DNA from 3 places in the Chryseobacterium sp. StRB126 genome. Region 1 is predicted to be linked to each of the others. Evidence: riboswitches for the same ligand, from Rfam matches in the RefSeq annotation. Region 1 holds a riboswitch; each other region holds the start of a gene.
The links. A riboswitch is a leader RNA that binds a small molecule or an ion and turns the genes downstream of it on or off. The one in region 1 is predicted to bind cobalamin.
Positions count from the first base shown of each region.

Region 2: another riboswitch for cobalamin. It lies ahead of CHSO_RS08005 (T9SS type A sorting domain-containing protein); the one in region 1 lies ahead of CHSO_RS19925 (TonB-dependent receptor plug domain-containing protein).
Region 3: another riboswitch for cobalamin. It lies ahead of metE (5-methyltetrahydropteroyltriglutamate--homocysteine S-methyltransferase); the one in region 1 lies ahead of CHSO_RS19925 (TonB-dependent receptor plug domain-containing protein).

Region 1 covers NZ_AP014624.1:4,419,047-4,422,332, forward strand. The annotation lists gene CHSO_RS19925 (TonB-dependent receptor plug domain-containing protein) at 1-1,308, opposite strand, end outside; cobalamin riboswitch at 1,342-1,519, opposite strand; gene CHSO_RS19935 (T9SS type A sorting domain-containing protein) at 1,700-2,995, opposite strand; gene CHSO_RS19940 (helix-turn-helix domain-containing protein) at 3,199-3,286, shown strand, end outside.
Region 2 covers NZ_AP014624.1:1,764,549-1,767,834, forward strand. The annotation lists gene CHSO_RS08005 (T9SS type A sorting domain-containing protein) at 124-1,239, opposite strand; cobalamin riboswitch at 1,305-1,499, opposite strand; gene CHSO_RS08010 (esterase-like activity of phytase family protein) at 1,736-3,004, shown strand; gene tpiA (triose-phosphate isomerase) at 3,202-3,286, opposite strand, start outside.
Region 3 covers NZ_AP014624.1:3,047,087-3,050,372, reverse strand. The annotation lists gene metE (5-methyltetrahydropteroyltriglutamate--homocysteine S-methyltransferase) at 1-1,947, opposite strand, end outside; cobalamin riboswitch at 2,121-2,307, opposite strand; gene CHSO_RS13780 (Lrp/AsnC family transcriptional regulator) at 2,497-2,958, shown strand; gene CHSO_RS25965 (bacteriocin-like protein) at 3,179-3,286, opposite strand, start outside.

The sequences.
Region 1 (3,286 bases):
CTCATGGTCCATATCGATATTTAAGGAGGTCTCAGGCTGTAAATTCAGATTCCCGCCCGGCTTCCAATAAAGATCATTAAAAGTAGGATATCTGAAGTTTCTTGAAAAGCTTGCTCCTATATGATACCATTTCAAAGCATTCCATTTTCCCGAAAAGGAATACAGAACCGGAGATGAGATATCTTCTACAAAATCTTTCTTTATACCTGCTTCAAAGCGTAGGTCCTTAGAAACAAAATATTTTATCATTCCGGCTAAAGATCCTATGTTCCGGCTTACACTTCCTATCTCATAACCTTCAGCCTTATTCACCTGGAACTCTCCGATTGCATTGATATTGATTTTGGGAGTTATAAAATAATTAAAATCGTTTTTAAGGATATAATTCTTTCCTTCTGCTCCATTAGATTTAAGCGAATGTATATCTGAAAAATACCTGTAATTATCTTCCGTATAAGCAAATTTAAAGCTGTTGGAGAGATTCACTTTATTGATATCCCAGGAGATCATGCTTCTCAAAGTATTTGCCTTATACTTTGTTCTGTTACCATTTTCCTCGTAAATCACATAATGTTGCGAAGCATCAAATATCTGGCTTTGCCATGAAATAGTCTGAGAATCCGTAATTTTATAAGCAGTTCCTATATTAAAGGTTGTATTGTAATATCTTCCATTGATATTCTTAAATGAAGTCCTGCCTACTACATATTCAGGTACCTCATAATCATTTGTACTTACAGCATAGTTTGCAGAAGCTTTAAAGCTGAATTTATCATTACTGTACGAGCCTTTGAGAAAATTATTATAAGTACCAAAAGATGCTATTTCTGAAAACAGAGAACCATGAAAACCTTTATTAAAATCAAGGTTATTGTTCAAGTGAATACTTCCACCAATAGCCCCAGAACCATAAGTAACACTTCCTCCACCTGCTTTTATTCCAATCTGGTCATATCCAAACAAGGCAATATTGTTGATATCTCCCTGACCTAAAAAATTAGAGTTAATATTAATCCCATTCCAAACAAAAGCTGTCTGTTGAGCTGAAGTTCCCCTGAAAGAAGGTGAAGAAACAGCACCACGGCCGTTTTCTTTGATATAAATGGAAGATTGAAACCTTAATAGCTCAGAAAGATTACTAGAGTTCTTTTCTACATCTTCAATATTAATTGTTTTCACAGGGTGAAACTGCTTCACCTTGTTCATCTGGCTGTCGAAAATATAAATAGTATCAACAACCTTCTCCTGCCCGAAAAGAAAGCCGCCATAAGATGACAAAAACAGTACTAGAGATCTTTTTATATCCATATCCTTCTACTTTTCCTCCGAAAGCAATATGTTTTATTTGATTACTATTCTGGCAGGTCTCCTGACTTTCGCTTTCTGTGCCTTCCCGTTTTATACAGTGGCTGTCTACAGAAATTTCTATTGCGATTTACAGTTGCGGGGACAGTTTGGGAGTTCCACCCAATTCCCTTTTCATTCCAATATACTGGAAACCAAAATTTTTGCAAAGATAGTTTTTTAAATGTATTAGGCAAAAAATGAATTTTATAACAGGTATAAGGAAACCTGAAGATGAAAATAGTGAAGTATAAACTTACAAACCCACTCTTTCATCTCAGTGCTTAAAAAATGGTTGTTCTCAATATTGAAAACAACCATTCATGGTATAACTATTATTAAAATTTGCTAATTTTTACTTCTTGATGAATTTATAACTCTGCTGCTTCCCTCCTTTCTCGGAAAACTGTACTATATAATTTCCTTTTGGTAAAAAGGAAACATCAATCTGATGTTCCATAGCTGTGAACGATTTTACTTTTTGCCCTACCATATTATAAACTTCTGCCTTTTCTATATTTCCGGTCCCTTTAATATATAAAATATCAACTACCGGATTAGGGTAAATTCCTAGTGTATTTTGATCTTTTACAACATCGTTTACTGATAAATATCCCGTAAGATCGAGATAAAACGCTACCATTTGATTGGACGCATTCACTCCCATACCAGCTATCTTTTTTCCGTCCTGAGATATAGCCAAAGGAAGTCCCATAATTACCCCATTGGTATTAATGCCTAAGCTTGTTGCATAGTCATTGAGATTAAGACGTCCATCCGTTTCCGTCCAGATGAAACCTTCTCCAGACATTGGCGGAGCTCCAAATGCCCTGTAAAATCCAATAACCTTTGTTCCATCCCCCGAAACTCCGGTTGCTCCTCCTTTAAAAGAGAATGAAGCATTGGGGTGTGTTATATATGTTAGTCCAGTTCCGGCCTTCCATACATAAGGATTTGGATTTGCCGAACCAATTATTGTATTGCCATCTGTAGAAACAGCTCCTGCTTCTCCTACGTTGTTTCCGTTGTTATCTGTAATGAAACTTTCCACACCATCTACCCATTTTGCACCACTTCTTGTTCCTGTAGACTCATCCTGCCATCCTACCACAACAGTTCCATCTGCACTTATTGCGTTGGCTCTCGAGCTTCGTCCGCTCACCATACTCCCTAGATCTACCACTCCGTTTGTTGCATCCCATTTTACAGCATGGGCATTTGCTGCGGTAAGCCACCCCAGTCCTACAATTGCACTGCCATCAGGAGACATTCCCCATGTAGAACTTACACTGCCATCCCAACCAGTGGGCACAAGTCCACCTCTATTAGTCCATGTAGCAGAGCTCACATCATACGTTGAAATCTCATTAAAGTTTGTCACAGTATTTGTGACTGAGGATGCGATCTTCATTCCGTCATTAGAAACAACCGTTTTTCCAGCTGCCGGATATCCGTTTGATATCGTCCCTATTTGTACAATTCCTGTATTTGCTGTCCACATAAATATTCCACCACCAGTAGTCTGCATGCTTACCACTCCTTTATCAGAAACCGAACCGACATTATAATTCCCAAGTCCCATTACCGAAAGCTGAGCCTCAACTATATTAAAATTAAAAAAGAAACAAACAGCAAGTAATTTAATTGACATTTTGTAAAAATTTCTCATATATTATTATATTTAATTTTAAAAACCAACAGAAACAATATTAACATTATATTTGACTAGGCAAAAGAAATAGGCTTTCACAATTCGTGAATTTTAAAAGAATAAAAAATATAAAACCCTAATAACCAAACATTTGAACAAAATCAATTTTGAAGACGATTTCCGGGTAGGTCGTTAAGAAATACATGAAAAATAAATTATTATTCAGAAAGATGATTGAAAACAGAGGAAGAATTTTCCTGCTGATCCTCACGTTATGCTTCTCTATTATCA
Region 2 (3,286 bases), 2.7 Mb from region 1:
TTTTATTTAGAAGATTCATGCCGAAATAAATATAATGAAGAATATCACAATTGAAGACGCGATATTCCCCTCCTCTGGACGAGTGTCAAAAATTCAAAGAATTTTTTGACTGGGTGGTTATTTCTACTTCTTCACAACCTTATGAACAGTAGCCCCATTCTTCGTCTTAATCTCTACCCAATACACCCCAGTATTTAAAGGTTTAACATTAATCTTAGCTGTCTGGGAAGTCAGTACTTTTTGTCCTAAAGATGAGTAAATATTAATTTCTTTGATATTTTCAGATGTTTTAACCTGAATAAAATCACTCGTTGGATTAGGATAAATATTGAATGATGCTTTCTTATTTATTGAGGCAACAGACAATGTAGCATTACTTGCTTCAGTAGGTGTGAAAGGTCTTCTGTCTCCAAAGCTTAATCCAAACCATGTATTGTTACTCAATTGGACTTGGCTCAGATCAGCCTTGTTCTGCCAGCTGGAAAGATCTTTTCCGGTGTATAATTTCCAGCTTTCTGTTCCGGAGTTGTTTCCAGTAAAGGTATTTAATGACAAATTGGAAATCTGATTATTGCTGGAAATAAAATTGAAATAAGGAGCCTGAGCTTGGATAAGCTCTAGGGCCTGCACTGCTGTCAGAGTACCATTGTACTGAATTCCAAAAACAAAAGAGTTGGCATTGCCATTAGAATTATGGGTTCCAAAATCAAGAACAACAAGACTTTTATTGGTTCCTGTTCCAATCCAATGGGTAATTTGAGATGAGGTATACCATTGAGAGCTGTAGGCTGGCACTGGAGTTGATGGTGGAATATCAATGAAGTCAAGACCATAAGTAATACCAAACCATAGCCCGTCTGTTAAAGCCGTATATCCTACACCATTATTTTGATTGGACATATTTCCGGAATTTGACCCGGTCCAGGTAATCCAGTAATCATCTGTACTTGGAGTATGGTGATTGTACTTGAAACTGTACAGAAATCCTGAAGGAATGTCAGCCTCTATTTTAGGTTCTGCAGCCGCAATAGCGTTAATCATGTCTTCGGCCATTAAATTATCACCATCAAAACGATAGCCCCAAACATAAGATGTAGGCGTATTGTTGTCATTGAAATCGGCAATGAAATAAGCCTTTTTAGAACCGGTTCCTACCCAAAACTTGATGTCGTTTTCTGTGAATTGGGCAAAGAAAAACTGCGTACAAAGCAGTAAGAAAAAAAAATAGATTTTTCTCATGATATAATTAAATTAAAGTTTTATTCCCGAAACTTATGTATTAACAGAATTATCTTTAATTCTGAAATCTAAATTGTGTTCAAGGCAGGTCTCCTGGCTCGCATCCTATAGCCAACCTTCCCGGATGTTGATCCAGTGGTACATTTTAATAGCTATAGGTAAAAACAGCTTACAGTTGCGGGTACAGCTCAAGATTTGAATGATATTCTCACTTGATTCCCTATTGTGAACAGTGTTCAACCTTAAAAACGGTGCAAATATATCATATAAATTTTGATATCTGTTTTGTGAATTATAGATCTGTTTCCAGTGTTTTTAATGATGGATTTTATTGATTGATAATGAATTGGTGTTTTGTTTTTGATTTTTCCGGGTAATTAAGGTGTTTTGTTGTTTATATTGAATTCATCTCAAGGTTCTATTGTTAAAATAGAATTATTATTGCATTCAAGATCAGTTTACAATCAATTTATACTTTCGCGCCATAAAAGTTAATATGAAAAAGTTATTATTATCTGCTTTGGTGATGTCTACACTATGGTCATGCAGCAAAGACGATGACAACAATATAAATAATCAGGATATTAATTACTCTAAACTTCCTCAGGAGTTTCCTTTTACAACACTGGCAACAGTGAACGGAGTAGATGTAATTAATGGTGGATTCGGCTCCGGAGCGGCAGCTCATCCTACAAGAAAAGGAGAATTTTATGTTATTACAGACCGTGGCCCAAATACTGATTTTAAAAGCGGAAAGAAATTTTTAACACCTAATTTTACTCCAACCATTATGCATTTTAAAATTAATGCTGAAGGAAAAGTGGAAGTTATTAAATATATTAAGCTTAAAAATCCATCCGGACAGCCTATTACAGGGCTTCCAAACCCAGCAGGAATGGGAAGTACAGGCGAAATAGCCTATGATGCAGCAGGAAATGAGCTGGGTACGGATAAATATGGGTTAGACAGTGAAAGTATTGTAGCAGCACCAGATGGTACATTCTGGGTTTCTGATGAATATGGTCCACACATCGTTCACTACAATGCCGATGGAGTAGAGATGGAAAGAATAAGCCCAATGGGTGTGAACACAGGAACAAGAAAATTACCAGCTGTTTTAGCGAAAAGAAGAGCCAACAGAGGAATGGAAGGACTTTGTATGACTCCAGATGGAAAAACATTGGTAGGAACAATGCAGTCAATGATGTTTGTTCCATCAAAAGCTTTGGCAACCAATGCAACTTTAACGAGAATTGTAACTTTTGATATTAATACCGGACAAACGAAACAATATCTGTATAAACAAGATGGTGGCGCTTCTGATTCAGTTTGTGACATTACAGCATTAGGGAGTAATGAATTCCTTGTGATTGAAAGAGACGGTAATTTCGGAACGCAGGGTGGAATTAAAAAAGTATACAGAATCAACCTAAGCGAAGCAACAGACGTAAATGGAACCGACCTTGCAGCCGTAGATGGAATGAAAATAAACGGCAAAGCTCTGGAACAGTGTACCTGGGACGAGCTTACCACAGCAGGAATTAAACCTGTTTCTAAAAAATTAGCCGTAGATCTGGTTGCAAAGCTGGGCTATGAACATGATAAGTTTGAGGGAATTGTTTATTTAGGAAATAATAAACTGGCTGTTTTTAATGATGATGATTTTGGAGTGGTAGATGACGGAGCCGGAAATGCTAAAGCTAAAATCCTTCCTAAAACAGGGAAGGTTGACAAAGGAACTATGTATATAGTCGATATTCAATAATTAGATTTTTTTAACGGAAAACGGCGGGATTTATTCCGCCGTTTTTTATTGTATCTAGATTGAATAATTCAATAGAAACGGGCTTCAGCCCGTTTAAAAGATAAAAATAAATTTCCATTGGCTTTAGCCAAAACGTATAATAAAAGCCCTTGAAGATTACTCCAAGGGCTCTATTTTCTATATATTGTTCTTATCAATTAATTGAAACCCTCAATAATCTTAGAGAAATCCTCTAATTTCAAAGCGGCACCTCCAATCAGACCACCGTCAATATCCGGCTGA
Region 3 (3,286 bases), 1.4 Mb from region 1:
GATTTGGGTAGTGTCTTCTACTCCACTTGCTGATATTTTAAACGCTTCAACAGCCCATTTCAGATAGTTCTGCCAATCAGTTTTTCGCAATGGAAGTCCTTCACGGATAGCTGGTTCATCAATCTGAATAATTCTGATTCCTGCTTTCTCCAGATCCTGAACTTCATCACGGATGGCCAAGGCAATTTGTTTACAGGTTTCGGAGCGGGGCTGATCGTCACGTACAAATGACCATTGTAGAATAGTAACAGGACCTGTTAACATTCCTTTTACCCATTGATTGGTTTGAGATTGGGCATATTGAGACCAGTAAATCGTCATAGGTTCCGGGCGGAAAACGTCTCCAAAAATGATCGGAGGTTTTACACAACGGCTTCCATAGCTTTGTACCCAGCCATTTTTAGTGAAGATAAACCCTTTCAGCTGTTCTCCGAAATATTCCACCATATCATTACGCTCATATTCTCCATGAACAAGAACATCAATTCCGATGTTTTCCTGCCAGCGAATGGTTCTCTGGGTTTCCTCTTTTAATAAAGCATCATATTGCTCTGCCGTTAATTCTCCTTTTTTGAATTTTGCTCTCCAGCTTCTTACTTCAGCAGTTTGTGGAAATGACCCGATAGTGGTTGTAGGAAATAATGGAAGCTGTAAGGTCTTTTGTTGCTCTTCTTTACGGATATTGAACGGATTTTTTCTTTGTGAATCTTGTTCCGTAACAGATGCTGCTCTTAATTTTACTTCTTCATTATGGATGAGTGGAGACGTTTTTCTGTCTGAAATTGCTTTCTTATTATCCTCAAAATCCTGTAAAATAGGACTTTCAGAGGTTCCGGATGCCAATTCTTTAAGGGATACCACTTCTTTTACCTTTTGTTTAGCGAAAGCCAGCCAGTTTTTTATTTCGGGATCGAGACTGGTTTCAAAGTCTACATCACATGGTGAATGCAAAAGTGAACTTGATGGAGCGATGAAAACCCTCTCAGGTCCCAATTTTTCAACTGCTTTTGTAATAAAAGACAACGATTTTTCATAATCATTTTTCCAGATGTTTCTTCCGTCTACCACTCCAAGAGATAAGCTCAGGTTTTCAGGAATAGCATGAAGAACGTCTTCTAACTGTTCCGGACTTCTTACCAAATCAATATGCAACACATTGACTGGAAGCGAAACTGAAAGTGATAAGTTGTTCTTTAGGCCTTCAAAATAAGTGGCTATAATGAATTTCAGTTTTGGGAACAGTCTTCTAAGCTCAGCGTACACAAAAGTATAGGTTTCTTGTGCTTTTTCTGTAATATCTAATGCAAGGAAGGGTTCGTCAAACTGAATCCATTCAGCACCTTGAGCCTGAAGTTTTGATAATATCTCTACGTAAACAGAGAGTAGATTGTGAGCAAGATCCAGTTTATCAAATCCTTCTTCTTTTTCCTTCCCTAACAGTAAATAAGAGATCAGACCGATAATCGCAGGTTTTGCATTGATTCCTGCCTGTTTAGCACCAGCAAATTCATTGAAAATTTTATCTGAAGTAAGCTTAAACTGCTGGTTGTTATAAAATTCCGGAACAATATAATGGTAATTGGTATCAAACCATTTGGTCATTTCCATCGCTGTAATGTCCAATCCGTCTTTCTGATAGCCTCTGGCCATCGCAAAATAAAGATCCAGTTCAGAATTGTTTTTTTTAAGCGCTACTTCATGATAGCGTGTAGGAATGGCTCCTATTACCAGGCTCATATCCAATACCTGATCGTAATAAGAAAAATCATTACACGGAATAAGATCTATTCCGGCTTCTTTCTGAAGGTTCCAGTTCTGGCTGCAGATAGTTCTTCCTGCTGTAAGAAGTTCTTCCAAAACAATTTTACCTGACCAATACTGTTCGCAGGCTTTCTTAAGTTCTCTTTTGCTACCAATACGCGGATAGCCCAGAATGTGAGTTTGCATTTTTACAAATTTTAGATTACACTTTATTTTAAAGCTCTTTAAAATGCTTCGGAATGCTTTGTAGGGTAAGAAAATCTCTGAAGTCAATGATACAGGCAAATAATACAATTCTCCAAAAGGAAAATGCATTGCCAATATCATCTGTATGACTCAAAAGCTTCAGACCGCGAAAGCATTGTCAATTCAGTAAAGGCAGGTCTCCTGACTTGTAACAGTTTCCGTCATCCTTCCCGCTTTTGGCAGTGGATATCCAAGGACAGAAACCTTTGGTGTGTTACTTACAGTTGCGCGACAGCTCGTGATTCTCACACGATTCCCTATTAATCTACGTTAAGTAAAACCTTTCCTGTTTGATGAAGATGGTAAAGAACTGATCTATTATCAATATTAAGTTTAATAATAGATTTTAATTTTGTGTAAAATTACTTAAACAGAATATATATTCAATTAAAAGTGTTTTATTCGGTTAATATTGCTTTTAGTTTGTATTTTAACAGGATATAATTCTGTAAATTTGAATGATTTTAAACCTTAAAAGAATAATATTCTGTGGAACAACTTGATGATAAGGATATAAAACTGCTGAAACTGCTTCAGAATAATGCAAAACTGACGGTTAAAGAGCTTGCAAAGGAGATTAATCTGTCCCCTTCTCCTGTTTTTGAACGGGTAAAAAGGCTTGAACAGGAAGGTTTTGTGAAGAGATATGCTGCCGTTTTGGATGCTGAAAAGCTTAACCGTGGATTTACGGTATTTTGTCAGATCAAATTAAAGATTCATGATCGTTCGGTAGGCTATGATTTTGTAAAAGAAATTCTGGAAATTCCAGAAGTGGCGGAATGCTACAACATTTCCGGAGATTTTGATTTTCTCTTAAAGGTTCAGGTTCGGGATATGAAGCATTACCAGGACTTTGTTTTCAATAAACTGGGTTCTGTAGATTCTATAGGAAGTACACACAGTACATTTGTAATGGCTGAAGTTAAGAATAATCACGGCCTTACTTTATAGAGCGAATGTAGCTATGAACGTGTAACCAATAAATAGTGTTCCGAATCTGAATCTTGTCCATTTTTAGTAGATTTTTCATTCCACTTTGTTTCATTCCATTTAGAATGACAATGACAAGAACTCTACAAGGTATTTGCTTAAACTGCAAAAGGATATGTCCAAAAAAACAAAACCGCTCTTTTCAGAGCGGTATATTTTTAACTTTTAATGGAGCTGCTGATTAGCAAGTAGAACCACACTCTAATAATTTGATGTGGATTACACCATTAACTACACATTGTGTTTGGCATAAAGCGTTTCCAACAACGGTACCTACACCGCCGATAAC